DNA from 2 places in the Enterococcus sp. AZ194 genome. Region 2 is predicted to be linked to the other one. Evidence: riboswitches for the same ligand, from Rfam matches in the RefSeq annotation. Region 2 holds a riboswitch; the other holds the start of a gene.
What was found. A riboswitch is a leader RNA that binds a small molecule or an ion and turns the genes downstream of it on or off. The one in region 2 is predicted to bind tetrahydrofolate.
Positions count from the first base shown of each region.

Region 1: another riboswitch for tetrahydrofolate. It lies ahead of IGI37_RS02510 (folate family ECF transporter S component); the one in region 2 lies ahead of IGI37_RS03815 (folate family ECF transporter S component).

Region 1 covers NZ_JBIOQR010000001.1:490,228-497,790, reverse strand. The annotation lists gene IGI37_RS02520 (formate/nitrite transporter family protein) at 1-699, opposite strand, end outside; gene IGI37_RS02515 (formate--tetrahydrofolate ligase) at 754-2,424, opposite strand; gene IGI37_RS02510 (folate family ECF transporter S component) at 2,440-2,973, opposite strand; THF riboswitch at 3,016-3,117, opposite strand; gene IGI37_RS02505 (HutD/Ves family protein) at 3,122-3,700, opposite strand; gene IGI37_RS02500 (cyclodeaminase/cyclohydrolase family protein) at 3,740-4,366, opposite strand; gene ftcD (glutamate formimidoyltransferase) at 4,398-5,297, opposite strand; gene gltS (sodium/glutamate symporter) at 5,317-6,549, opposite strand; gene IGI37_RS02485 (HutD family protein) at 6,866-7,519, shown strand.
Region 2 covers NZ_JBIOQR010000001.1:798,687-806,249, forward strand. The annotation lists gene IGI37_RS03795 (hypothetical protein) at 1-100, shown strand, start outside; gene IGI37_RS03800 (bifunctional transcriptional activator/DNA repair enzyme AdaA) at 163-1,212, opposite strand; gene IGI37_RS03805 (ABC transporter ATP-binding protein) at 1,513-2,622, opposite strand; gene mgsA (methylglyoxal synthase) at 2,821-3,243, shown strand; THF riboswitch at 3,379-3,478, shown strand; gene IGI37_RS03815 (folate family ECF transporter S component) at 3,515-4,036, shown strand; gene IGI37_RS03820 (ABC transporter ATP-binding protein) at 4,175-5,965, opposite strand; gene IGI37_RS03825 (ABC transporter ATP-binding protein) at 5,955-7,563, opposite strand, start outside.

The DNA.
Region 1 (7,563 bases), 310 kb from region 2:
TCCTAAATAGACAGGAATGATATTTTGAATAAATTCGCCCCAGCTATAACTGCCTTCAAATATAGCTGCCGGAATAATAAACATATTCGCTACGCTATGCTGAAACCCAATTGCTACAAATAACATTACCGGAAACCAAATGCCCATTATTTTCCCAGCAGCCTCTTTTGCGCCATAACAAAGCCAAACTGCCAGACAAACAAACCAGTTACAGCCAATTCCTGAGACAAAACTTTGAATGAAATTCGCCTCAATCTTAGCGCCAGCAATTTTTACAACCTCTTCAAGGTAGACCCCCGATGATGTTAGACCGACAATATGTCCAAAAAAGTAAGCGACAAACAAAGCACCCACCAAATTAGCGACTGTGACAATTAGCCAGTTACTCAGTAATTCCCCCCCTGTTACACGTTTGGCAAAAAAGCCGAAAGAGACGACCATCATATTCCCTGTGATTAACTCACCACCACCTAACAAAATGACAATCAGTCCAACAGGGAATACACAAGCACCAATAAATGAAGCAAAACTTCCCCACTCTTCTACAATAGAAGAAATCACTCTTACATAGGCTAAGTAGCCCAAAGATATCATTGCTCCGCCAATAAAGGCCAAGATAATTTTTTCTTTCAAACGTTTAGCCACTTTGGCTCTTGCCGTCTGAATCGTTATTTCTCGAATTTCATAGGGTGTGTGCATTATTAAATAAACCTCTCATCTCTAAATCAATTCCTATGACTGCTTTTAAAAATATTAAAACAACCCTGTAATTTTTCCTTGTGCATCAATATCGATTTTTTCTGCAGCAGGTCGTTTAGGTAACCCTGGCATCGTCATCACGCTTCCTGTATAAACGACAATAAAACCTGCTCCTGCTGACACTTTTACATTACTAACCGTGATAGAAAAATCGGTTGGTCTTCCCAACTTGGTTGGATCATCAGAAAAAGAATATTGCGTTTTAGCCATACAAATAGGTAACCTTTGGAAGCCTAATTTTTGTAGCTTAGCAATTTCTCTCTCTGCTATTGTTTCATAGTGAACGTCTTCGCCCCCGTATACTTTTTGAACGACCGCTTTTATTTTATCCTTAATAGATTCCTCATCTTGATAAACAAATGAGAAATTATTTTTTTCTTCAGCAAGTTGAAGAACTTCTTTTGCTAGCTCTTCTCCACCTTGTCCTCCATGCCCCCAGACATCTGACAAGACCACATTTACTTGGCGTTTTTCACACTCAGCTCTAACTAAGGCTAACTCTGCCTCGGTATCTGTGGGGAACTTGTTGATTGCTACTACAGTTGGTAACCCATACACCTGCGTTGCATTTTCTATATGCTTTAATAGATTAGGCAATCCTTTTTTTAGCGCCTCTAGATTTTCACTATTCAGTTCGGTTTTAGGGACACCACCATGCATTTTCAATGCTCTAACAGTCGCCACCACTACTACTGCAGAAGGTTTGATTCCTGATTTACGACATTTAATATCGATAAATTTCTCAGCACCTAAATCAGCGCCAAAACCGCCTTCTGTTACCACATAATCAGCTAACTTCATCGCTAGCTTTGTCGCAACCACACTATTACAGCCGTGTGCAATATTGGCAAAAGGACCGCCATGAATAAACGCGGGATTATTTTCTAACGTTTGAACAAGATTGGGTTTCATCGCATCTTTTAGTAAAGCTGCCATAGCTCCTTGAGCATTTAGCTGGTTAGCTGTGACTGGTTGATCCTCATACGTATAACCAATGATGATATTCCCCAAGTTTTCTTTTAAGTCCTCTATATCGTTAGACAAACAAAGAATCGCCATAATTTCAGAGGCTACAGTGATCTCAAACCCATCTTCTCTTGGCACACCATTTACTCGACTACCCAACCCATTCACTATTTTTCGTAATTGACGGTCATTCATATCTACCGCTCGTTTCCAAGTAATTCGACGATTATCTATCGCTAATTGATTCCCTTGAAAAATATGATTATCAATCATTGCTGCAAGCAAATTATTCGCAGCACCAATGGCATGAAAATCACCTGTAAAATGAAGATTAATGTCTTCCATTGGGACAACTTGTGCATACCCACCTCCCGCAGCTCCCCCTTTTACACCAAATACTGGTCCTAAAGAAGGTTCTCTTAAAGCAATAATTGCTTTTTTTCCAAGTCGGTTTAATGCATCTCCTAAGCCAACAACCGTTGTCGTCTTTCCTTCTCCGGCAGGGGTCGGGGTAATAGCCGTGACTAATATCACTTTTCCTTCCTCTGATTGCTGAGAAGGAATTTCTTCTATATTTAACTTGGCTTTGTACTTCCCATAAAATTCAATTTGTTCCTCGGTTAAACCAATTTTTTTGGCTACTTCCACAATCGGTAGCATAGTTGCTTCTTGGGCAATTTCAATATCTGTTTTATTCATTTCCATCCTCCCATATCATTCAACGATTACATTATTTCTAGCCTTCACACGTTCAGATATCTTTAACGACACCATAACTAGTGTCGTCTCAATCGGAAACATCGCTATCGCTTTGATTGCTCTAGGCACAGCAAAAAGTGACGTTCCATACATCATCTTCAACCATAGTGGCGTAAGAATGAAAGAAAAAATAATTGTTTTAATAATCATTACGATAATCACTCGTTTTAATGTGATTGGCTTTTTGTGAAAGCCAACACCATACAACAGTCCAGATACATAGGCGCTAAATGTGAACCCGGGGAAAAAGAACCCCGAAGGATTAAGGATAAACCCCAAAACGTCCCCGATAATAGCAGAACAGCCGGCGATTGCTGGCCCGAAAAAATAGCCGTTAATCACGATTGCCAAAAAGGCAAAACTGACTTGAATCGTTCGTCCAAAATCCACATTGAACATGTTCAACACAACATTTAACGCAATAAGAATTGCTGAAAAAGAAAGAACACGAGGATTACTTAGTAAGCTTAGATCAAACAACTTTTTCATTAATTAGCTTCCTCTCCAGGGTAGCTACATGTAAAATTCATATGCAGCGAATGCGAAAAAGGGACCACAAACTATTTTTCTAGTTTTTCATCTATTAGCAACATTCCATCCAATAGCACTTTATGCCCCTTTTTCAACTCCGATATTTTTATTTTCTTTTAAAACAGCAGAGAATTCCTATGATTCCATCCTCTGTTGAAGCAATAAACTTCATTTTTCCACTCTCGTTTGATAGCACATAGGCCATTCCTGCTTTTAAGACAACTTCTTTATTATTCAGTTGACTACAAACGCACTCATTTAACAGATAGAAAAAGTAGCTATTTTCTGCAGCTAGTTCAACATCTCCTTCGTTTATCACAGCCACAGAAACCGTATAATCTGACGTATACATCACATTAAAATCTTTACATTTTCCTATGCTCCGTGTAGTCACAGCTCCCGAAAAATATGTTTTTTGAAAAGGAGCCAACCTGCAAACTATTTTTTCATTTGGTAGCTCATGAATCAGTTTTACTTCGTTTTCTAAGACCATCAAACACCGTGAATAATTAGGTAAGGAGGTAAATAAACTCTCTTCAACTGCGATAGTAGCTGAAGAAATGCGATAATCAAAATTTTTTTTTGCATACGCACTTGTTTCAGGATAGATATAAAACTCTTTTGTTTCTCCTCCACTCCACTGACTGATTTGATAATCCGTTTCCGTTAGTATCTTAAACGTCATGACACCCTCCTTGTCAGGAAGAAATAAACCTCTACGCGATTACACAATCTTTAGAATTTCTGCATAAATCTCATCGGTCACTCGACAACCTTCCTCTAAAACCTTTTTCCCTTCTTGTTTATAATGTTCGACAAATTCTTGATCCTTAACCCCAGAAAGATTAATCAAGACATTTAGCCAAGCTCCTTTGAGTCCTGAGTTCAGATTTAAGGCAGCCACGCCCAAATCACTCGCAGCATTGATATTGGATTTCCCGACAGCATTTTGTGTAACTTTTGCGGCTTTCGTCATCAATTCCATCATCTCAAAAGGAACTAAAGTCGCGGCTTTTAAAGCTGCTTGCATAGCCATGCGTCTTTTCTCTTTCTCCTCATCCGTTTCTTTTGGCATAGAGAAGATAGCTGAGACACCATCAAACGCCTCCGTATCTTTATCGATAATCGCTACGAGTTGTTCATTCAATTTTGTCATCTCTTGCAAGATTTCTTTCGATTGGCTATCATATGTCTCATATTTTTTCTTTCCGATAGTTAAATTCATCACCATAATGGTCAGTGCTGAACCAATTGAACCAGCCAAAGCCGCGGCTGAACCTCCACCAGGTGCTGGGGCATCAGAAGCAAGTACAGAAACAAATTCTGCCACTTTCATATCTACTAATTTCATTCTCATCCCTCCGTCAATTCATTTAGATGTACTAATTTAACAGGTGATTTTCTAAAACTTGTTTCCCATAATCAAAATCTTCAATTTGAAGATAATATTCTGCCGCATCAATTAATGCTTTTGCAGGAGTTAGGCCAATGACTTCGCTCCCAATGATAGTTACACCATATCTCTTTGCTTCAAACCGAATCGTTTCCACTACACGATACAAAGGCGTCCCTTCATAATTCACCATATTCATTGAAACCTGTGCAATATTTCTATCCTCCAACATCACGCCAATTCCTTTACAATACTTAAATCCACCACTTGAGCCGCGAACAACCTTCGCAATTTTGTTAGCAATTTCAATATCATCCGTATCTAAATTGACATTAAATGCAACTAAAGGCATCCGAGCACCGACTGCTGTGACCCCAGCAGTTGGATGGATCTTGGGCTCTCCATAATCTGGCGCCCACTCAGGCTGCTTTAGTTTTTCAGGCATTCCTTCAAATTGACCTTTTCGAACTCTAGCAAGGTTCACGCGATCTGGTTTTTGAGCGGAATCTTCATACAAAAAGATGGGAATAGAAAGTTCACGGTTGATCCGTTCGGCTACTTTCTTAGATATTTCAACACATTCCTCTACCGTGACCTCTTTAATCGGAACAAAAGGAACGACATCTGTGGCTCCCATTCGAGGATGCTCCCCGTGATGTTTGGTCATATCTATTTTCTCTGAAGCGAATTTGACCAACTGAAAAGCCGCTTCTTGAATGCCCTCAACATCTCCTACAAGTGTAAACACACTTCGATTGTGGCTAGCATCTGAAGAATGGTCTAACAATGTAACACCTGGAACTCCTTTTGCTACTGCGACAAGCCCGTCAATAATTGTTTTGTCTTGCCCCTCACTAAAATTTGGAATACATTCGATAATTTTCGCCATAAAATTACATCCTTTCTTTTTATGCAAATTTTGTAATAAAGAAAATGATTGTCGGAATAGCAACCACATCAACAAACACGGCGCCGCAAAGTGGTGCAATCAAAAAGGCCTTCGTTGAACGAACCTTGTATTTCTCACAAATTGCACTCATACACACCACAGCTGTTGCAGCAATTCCCATTCCCCAACCAGTAAATCCACCTGTCATAACTGCCCCATCGTAATTTTTCCCAAGTAAAGGGAACACAACAAATACAGAAAAGATTAATAGGACTAGAAACTGAATTAACAAAATAATTAGTAGTGGACCCGCTAGATCAACAAGCTCCCAAACTTTTAAGGTCATAATCGCCATCGTTAAAAAGAAACCGAGACCTACATCCAAAATTAAATCAGTTACTTTGAAATCTAGCTTGAACACTTCATGCTTATCGTTTAGATTCCTAAACCCTATCGCCAAAAACATTGCGCCAACATAACTTGGTAAAGCAAAATTTTTGATTCCTAAGGTGGTGACCCAGTTTGAAACTAAAATTCCACCAAACATAAATACAAAAACAATCGTTAAATGGGCTAGAAAAGACTTACTCGTAAACGCACTTTGACTTGGTGACTGCTCACTTTTTTCAACCACAGGATCTTCTTGAACCTCTGCTTTTATATGATTTTTTTTGATTAAGTAATTTCCTACAGGCCCCCCCACTAGACTTCCTACTACTAAACCAAATGTTGCTGCTGCAACGGCCACAGTGGTTGCCCCGGTGACACCTAATTCTTCTGCAACAGGTCCAAACGCGGCAGCATTTCCATGCCCTCCTACTAAAGAGACGGTTCCAGCCATTACACCTAACACTGGATTAACACCCAACACCTTAGCTAATGAAACACCTACCACATTTTGAATAATTGCTAATGCCCAACAAGCACCTAGAAATACAATCAGCAAACGTCCACCATTTTTTAACAATTTGAAGCTTCCACCAAACCCTACACAAGTAAAAAATGCTAGCATGAAAGGAAGCTGAAGCGTTGTATCCATAGTAATTTCTATTGTCCCCGATGCTCGCAATGCCCAAACAATTAGCGTGCAAATAAATCCACCAATTACTGGTGCTGGAATACATAATCGCTCCAATAATGACACTTTTCCTCGTATGAAATAACCTAACATCAAGAGAACACCCGCCAAAGCTGTCGTTGCAATCATATCAATCGTCATGGTTCGAACCCCATCAACCATCTCAATATTCATTTTCTTACCTCGCTTTCTATAAACGATTTTCGTAACTATTCTCCGAACTACCGAGCTGAAAAAAAGAAAACGATTACAACAAAGATAAGCGCTTTCAATTAAGTCGGTAAAAGGATTTAAAACTGCCACAAATTTGATTTCTGAATACATTTTTATATTTTCATAAAATATAAGCGCTTACATTCACCTAGAATTTATCATCATTTAAGTAGGCTGTCAATAGATTTTTTGAAAAAGAATAAAAATGGCTAGAATCTACAACTTATTTATACTAAAATTAGATATGTTCAATTTGAGAAAGGATTGTTATCTCCCCATGGCCTACAAGCTATTGCAACACGTAGATTACTCGACAACAAAATTAAACGGCGTCGATACGATAGAAATATTTAAATACCCTAAAACATCTAGCTTTGCCACCAAAGATTTTGATTTACGGATTTCTTCAGCAAAAATGTATCAGCAAGTAACGGAATTCACTCATCTACCCAATTATTTCAGAGAGCTAATGCTCCTGTTTGGTAAGGTTAGACTTGAACATTATGAACCTGATGCTTTGAGAACTGAGCACCTTTCTCCTTATGAAATTGATCGCTTCTCGGGTGACCATAAAACACTGAATTTCGGACTAAGTGAAGATTTTAATTTAATTTACAAAAAAGATTTTTTACCAGCTCCTAAGCTTTCATTACTTAAACATAATGAATCAATTTTATTAGATTTAAATAACAATCAGTTTGCATTGATTTATTCCGTTAAACCACTCATCGAAATTGATATTATTCCTGAAAACGAGTATTTGATTGATTCGGTTGTGCTAAAGGAACAGGATAGTCTTCTGATGCGAAAAGAGACGGCAAAGCTCGTGATTCACAACGGAATGCCAGGATCTTCCATAGAAGAAAACGTAGCGATTCTTTGTCTCTTTGAACTCCCGGCAGATGAAAAAGAATTAGCCGAGATTTGTTAATCTTAGCTAATTCTTTAAGTAGTCTATACAAAATTATCTTAAAT
Region 2 (7,563 bases):
TACATTGAGTAAGAGTTTTGATATTCCTATATTTGCGATGGCGAAAGCTAAAAAAGAGAATCGCTCTGCCTTTCCTGATAAGATAAAGGGATTGAATTAATAAAAGAAGAGTTGGTAGTCACTCATCGTTAGGATTGGAAAGTGGCTTCAACTCTTTTTTGATTACTTTTTTATTTCTTCTTCTAAAGCAAGTAAGTAGCGTTTTCTCTCAAGTCCACCACTATAACCACCCAGTTCCCCGTTTGATTTTGTGACGCGGTGACAAGGAATCAAAATTGCGAGTTGATTGGCTCCATTGGCATTTCCAACAGCTCGGACAGCCTGAGGATTCCCTAGCTGTTGCGCGATTTTCTGGTAAGTAGAAGTTTCACCAAGAGGAATGGTGTCTAGAATTGCCCAAACTTTTTGTTGAAAGGGAGACCCTGCACGATATAAAGGAATCGTAAAATGACTCCGTTTTTTTTGAAAGTATTCTGCTAGCTGTACAACTAGTAGCTGGCTAATCTTTGTCTCTCCTGGGATTATTCGGGCATTGTGTCTGATTCGCAGTCGTTTAATTTCATTTTCAAGCCCGCGTCTATCCAAAAATTCTAGTAGATATAAAAATTTCTCATCAGAGAGACTGATCATTCGTCCCAAAGGAGTTGAGATTATCGCAGTGTACATCACCGAGACCCCGGTTTTCTTTGGTGGGTTGCCCATGATTTTTGTAAAGGCATCATTAAAACCACTTGCTGAATCGTAGCCTGTGGATAGCTGTTGGTCGATGACTTTGGAACCGGCCGATAATTCTTTAAAGGCTAAGCCCATCCGACGTGCGCGCGCGTACTGAACAAAGGTCATGTTGTAGAGTTGTTTGAATTTTCTTCTAGCCGTGGCAGAGTGAAACCCTAGGGCTTTAAAGTCAGCCTCTTGCCATCTCTTTTCAGGATTTTTTTCTATCTCTGCAATGAGTTGTTTTATTTCATTAGGAATTTCTTGAGGGTAAGACAAAGGGTGACAAATTTTGCAGGGACGAAAGCCTGCTAATAAGGCTTCCTCAGCCGTTTCAAAAAATGTGCAGTTTTCAATTTTGGGTTTTCTCGCTGTGCAGGTGGCGTGACAAAAGATACCAGTAGTTTTAATACCTGCAAAAAAGATGCCATCATATCTTGGCTTTTTTTCAACTAACGCTTGATAGTATTCTTGGATTTTTTCTTCAGAAGTTATCATGAATGATTGCTCCTTTCTTATCTAAGCCTAGTATAAACGAGAAAGAGTGAAAATTCTTTCGAAAAGTGAACAACTAATTTTTTATTTGTTTGGGCTAGATGTTTTCAAGCTTGATAAAGAAGTGGTTGGTGGTGGAAAAGATTCCTCGAGAAGAAGTTCAACTGAAAAGAAGGCGTTGCTTCGGGATCACCACTTTTTAAGAAAGGGGTGACTGTCACTAGCCGTCATGTCAAATGTGTAGAGGAAAAAATAGACCCCGCTGTAATAAAACAGCAAGGCCTAGAAAAGGGGGACCGTAGATTAAGGTAACTTGATCACATCTTCAGTTTCTTTATCGAAGAAGTGAGCTTTACTAATGTTGAATGCTAAGTCAACTACTTCACCAGGGCGGTGGAAGTCACGTGCATCAACTTTTGAAATGAATTCTGTATCACCAATTTTTGTATAAAGCATTGTTTCAGCTCCTAGTAATTCAGAAACGACAACTTCAGAACGAACAACTGCTTCAGGTGTAGCATCTAAAACAACTTGTTCACTATGAATATCTTCAGGACGAATACCAAAGATGATTTCTTTGCCATCGTAGCCTTTTTCAACTAAAATTTTGTTTTTACCTTCTGGAATACGTAATTCTAATCCATGTCCATCAGAAATTACGCCGTTTTTCAATGTTACATTGAAAAAGTTCATGGCAGGTGATCCGATAAAGCCAGCTACGAATACATTAACTGGTGTATCGTAAACTTCTTTTGGAGAACCGATTTGTTGGATGAAACCGTCTTTCATGATAACGATACGGTCAGCCATTGTCATCGCTTCTGTTTGGTCATGGGTAACGTAGATAGTTGTTGTTTCTAAACGTTGGTGTAGTTTTGCGATTTCAGCACGCATTGCTACACGTAGTTTTGCATCTAAGTTAGATAAAGGTTCATCCATTAGGAAGACTTTTGCATCACGAACGATTGCACGACCTAAGGCAACACGCTGACGTTGTCCACCAGATAAAGCGGCTGGTTTACGTTTTAAGTATTCGGTTAAGCCTAAGATTTCAGCTGCATTGTCGACACGTTTTTGGATATCTGCTTTGTCATATTTACGAAGTTTTAAACCAAATGCCATATTATCAAATACGGTCATATGTGGGTATAACGCGTAGTTCTGGAATACCATCGCGATGTCACGATCTTTTGGAGCCACGTCATTCATGACTTTTCCACCGATTTCTAATTCACCTTCAGTAATGTCTTCAAGACCTGCAATCATACGTAAAGTTGTCGATTTCCCACAACCTGAAGGTCCTACGAAAACGATAAATTCGCGATCTGCGATATCTAAGTTAAAGTCAGTTACAGAATAATTTTCTGCGTTATCATATTTTTTATAAACGTGTTTCAATGCCATTTCTACCATATTGAATTCACTCTTTCTTGTTTATTTGTTTTTTATTATATTGAAAGTATAACTGAAAGCGTTATCTGTATTCAATGGTAACGTGCACAAGAAAATAGATTGTTTTTCGTCAGATTGACAAAGGATAGAAAGTTTTTGGGCAAGTTGCTGAAGGTTTTGGTAAACTAGTATTAACAAGTAGCTTGAGGAGGAGAATAAATGAAAATTGCATTAATTGCTCACGACCGAAAGAAAGATTTAATGGTAAAAATGACGACGGCCTACAAACATATTTTGGAAAATCATGAATTGTTTGCAACAGGCACAACAGGTTTGCGAATTGAAGAGGCGACAGGCTTGCCCGTTCATCGCTTCAAATCAGGCCCGCTTGGTGGCGACCAACAAATTGGTGCCATGATTTCTGAGGATAACTTAGATATGGTCATCTTTTTGCGTGACCCGCTCGCAGCGCAACCGCACGAACCTGACGTGACAGCTTTAATTCGTTTAAGTGACGTGTACGAAATTCCGTTAGCAACCAATATTGGTTCCGCCGAAATTTTAATTCGAGGCTTAGATGTTGGTTTCGCTGACTTTAGAGAAATTATCCACGAGAACGATAACCGCCCTATCTCAATCTAACCGTTTTTTAGCACAGACTATTGAACCAAATAAAACACCGAACATTTCTCAAAAAAAGTAGTGGAATGGCGCTTGTTTTATTGCTTATAAGGGAAAGTCTGTGCTATATTCTTTGTAGGCCTTGGCCTAAATAAAATCAGAGTAGGAAACGAAGCGTTAAGTGCTAAAAGGATGGGATGTTGCCTTTTGGACGAAGAATTGAAAAATTCGCGGTTTTGTTTTCGCATTCGCTGCATATTTTGTGTAGCAACTCTTTGAGGAGATGCTAGAAATGAAAAGAAAGATTGACGGTCGAATGATCGCAATAATGGGGCTGCTGATTGCAATGATGGTTGTCCTATCACAAGTATTGGGTTTTGAGCTTCAGTTTATCAAGATTACGTTTACATTTGTGCCTGAGTTGATCATGGGGTTACTGTTTGGTCCCTTATGGACAGGAATAGGTGCGGCAATTGCCGACGTAATCGGAATGATGCTGTTTCCAAAAGCCGCTTTTTTTATTGGCTTTACGATTAATGCCTTTATCGGTGGTGTGGTGTATGGTCTTTATTTCCATAAAAAAGAAGTCACTCTGATGCGTGCTTTTTTATGTACCTTGACGAATACGCTTCTTATTTCATTGATATTGACGCCATTATGGTTATCTATGATGTACAATGTCTCATTAACCAGCTGGGCGATCTGGAGTCCGCGTTTGGTGAAGGTCGCGATCATGTTGCCTGTAGAGACAATTATGCTCTATATGGTGGGCGCAGCCTTACCTTATAGAAAATGGGTCAAAAAATTTGCTTGAGATAAAAGTCCAAAATAAATAGTCGATTATCGTCAAACATCCCAAGACGATAGCTTCAAAAATAACCCTCTCTAAATTCAGGTTTGTATGTTGAATTTAGAGAGGGTATTTTTTAGCGCCGATATTCTCGATTACGAGCTAGCTAGTAGCCTGAATGGTAAATTGTGCTTCATATAGCTGTTTGTACGGCCCGTTTTGTTTTAATAGTTCCTCGTGGCTACCAATTTCAACAATCTGTCCTTTTTCAATCACTAGGATTTTGTCTGCGTTTCGAATGGTTGAAAGTCGATGAGCAATCACGAAGCTAGTTCGGCCCTTCATCATTTGTAAAAAGGCATCTTGAATGTTGGCTTCAGTGAGCGTGTCAACAGAGCTTGTTGCTTCATCCAAGATTAACATAGGCGGGTTACTCAACATCGTTCGAGCGATGGTCAACAGCTGACGTTGTCCTTCCGATATTTTTAAGCCTTGCTCGCCAATGACCGTATCTAGTTTATCAGGTAAACGCATTACGAAATCATACATATAGGCTCTTTTTAGGGCATGGTAGATTTCTTCATCTGAGGCTTGGTCGTTTCCATATTGTAAATTTTTACGAAGGGTTCCTTCAAACAACCAAGTATCTTGAAGCACCATACCAAAGCTTTTTCGCAAATCTTCTCGAGCCATTTGACGGATATCGATTCCATCAATGCGGATTGTTCCTTTGTTGACTTCATAAAAACGCATCAACAGATTGACCAACGTCGATTTGCCTGCACCAGTTTTCCCAACAATCGCGATGGTTTGACCAGGTAGAGCTGTAAAGGTGAAGTCTTCAATAAGTGGCTGTTTTGGTGTATAAGAAAAGGAAACATGATCAAATTCGATTTGTCCTTTTACCACTCGAGATGAAGCAGCAGTTGTGTAGGCATCAATTGACTCATTGTCAGCAGCTTCTAGTTCAATTGGTTGATTCAGAATTTCAAAGGTTCGCTCAATCCCAGCAAAGGCTGTCTGAATTTGGGTCGTGATACCAGATAACTCAATAAACGGTTTTGAAAATTGAGTCGAGTAAATGGTGAAGCTGGAAATTACGCCCACCGTAACAAGCTGATTACCTGAAAGAACAATCAACCCACCAATTAGCCCAATAGCGACATAAGATAAATGATCGACAAATCGTGAGCTAGGGTTTGAAAGGGATGAAGAAAATTGAGCTTTTTGACCGCGAACATAAAGGGTCTGGTTTAAGGCCTCGAAGGTTTCTTGGGTGTATTGTTCCTGTTGAAATGCTTTGACAATTTTTTGGTTGCCAATCATTTCATTAATATAGCCGGAAATATCTCCAACCACTTGCTGTTGCGCTGAAAAGTTTGCTTGTGAGGCTTTAGCAATTAACCAGTTGACTAAAAAAATAATCGGCGTAGATAGTAGCACCACAAAGGTTAGTAACGGGCTGAGTCGAATCATGAATAAAAAGGCAACAAGTACGGTAGCAAATCCGGAAAAAATTTGATTAAAGACCGCTGAACAAGCAACGGAGATATTGTCCATATCATTGGTGAAACGGCTGACAATGTTTCCATGAGAGTTTTGGTCATAGTAACTTAACGGCAATTGATTCAAATGTTTAAACGCATCTTTTCGCAAATCAGTGACCGCTAAATAAGAAACCCGATTGCCTAAGCGTTGAATCAGCCATTGACTGATGACGGTCAGGAGAACGATTCCGGCAAAGAGTAGTAGAATTTCTACTAGTTTGGTAAAGTTGACCTGCCCTACTGCTACCATTTGGTCGATGGCTTGACCAATTTCATATGTCATAAACACCGAAGTGACCCCACTAAGAAGTCCTAAGATTGTGGCCAACAGAATTGCTTTTGGATAGGCCGCTAGATAGGGCATGAACTGAATAAACATTTTAAAACGAATCTTTTTAGGCTTCATGTTGCCCCTCCTCTTCTTGAGACGTCACAATTTCTTGATAGGCGACGGATGTTTGTACTAATTCTTGATGCGTTCCTTTACCGACTAACTTACCGCTATCCATTACCAAGATTTGGTGCGCTTGTTGAATCGAGCGGATACGTTGCGAAATAATAATGACCGTTGTGTGTAAATCTTTTTGAAGAGCATTTCGTAAGTCCAAGTCGGTCTGATAATCTAAAGCGCTAAGAGAATCATCTAAAATGAGTAACTCAGGCTTAGCAATTAAAGCACGTGCAATAGTCAGACGTTGTTTTTGCCCACCAGAAAAGTTCTTACCATTTTCCATAATCAGCGTGTCGAGTTGTTTAGGAAGAGATTGAACGAAGTCTTGACATTGGGCCGTAGCAAGTGCCGCCCAACATTCTTCATCCGTTGCTGTACGTTTGCCCCATTGTAGATTTTCACGAATGGTGCCACTAAATAACACAGCAGTTTGTGGCACTAAGGCGATTTTACTTCTAAGAGACGTAAGCGACCACTCACGAACATCCAAACGATCCACTTCAATCGAACCATTTGAGACATCATAAAAGCGTGGGATTAGTTGGGCAATCGTTGTTTTCCCACTACCAGTTGGACCTGTAATCCCTAAAATAGTATTTCTACGTAGCTGGAAGGTAATATCTTCTAAGGAAAGTCCAGAATGTTCTGTATATCGAAAATCAACATGATCAAAATCAATAAACAGAGGAGTCTGCGATGAAGCTGTCTTGGCTTTTTTCGGTTCCGTTAACCGGTTTTCTGTATCGAAAACCTCATTTATTCGGTTTGCTGAAGCTTGTGCACGTGTAAAAATAATCACCAGGTTCGAGACAATAATCAACGCTAAAAGCATTTGATTCATATAGTTGATTAGGGCCAGAACTTCCCCTTGTTGAAGACCACCCACATTAATCTTTATTCCGCCAACATATAATAGAAGAATAATTCCCCCGTTCATAATCAACGTAGTGAGGGGACTTAGGAGTGCTGAGATATTGGTGACACGAACATAAACTGCGGATAACTCATCAGAGGTCTCAGCAAACTGACTTGTCTCTGTTTTTGTTCGAGCAAAGGCACGAATAACGCGAACACCAGTTAAATTTTGATTGACTAACTCGTTTAAATGGTCGAGCTTTTGTTGGACCTTTTTGTATAAAGGAACGGTTTTTCTGATAATAAAGTAGAGAATAACACAGAATATTGGAAGAAGAATCAGAAATAAGAGACCCATCTGCCAGTTGATGTAAAAAGCCATGATGACAGAGCCGATACTTAAAAAGGGTGCTCGAATGACCAAACGAATCAGCATGGCTAAAGCTAATTGAAGTTGATTAATGTCGTTAGTCATCCGTGTAATCAAGGTGTCAGTTCCAAAATGATTGAGTTCAGAATGAGAAAATGTATTGATTTTTTTCATCAGCTGGTTTCTAAGTTCCGTACCAAATCCTTGAGAAGCAATTGAAGCGTAATATTGACAGGTGATGGCAAAAACCAGTCCTAAAGCAGACATTACAACCATCCACAAGCTCATCTGAATGACCGTTGACCGATCGTTTAGCTGGATCCCTTTA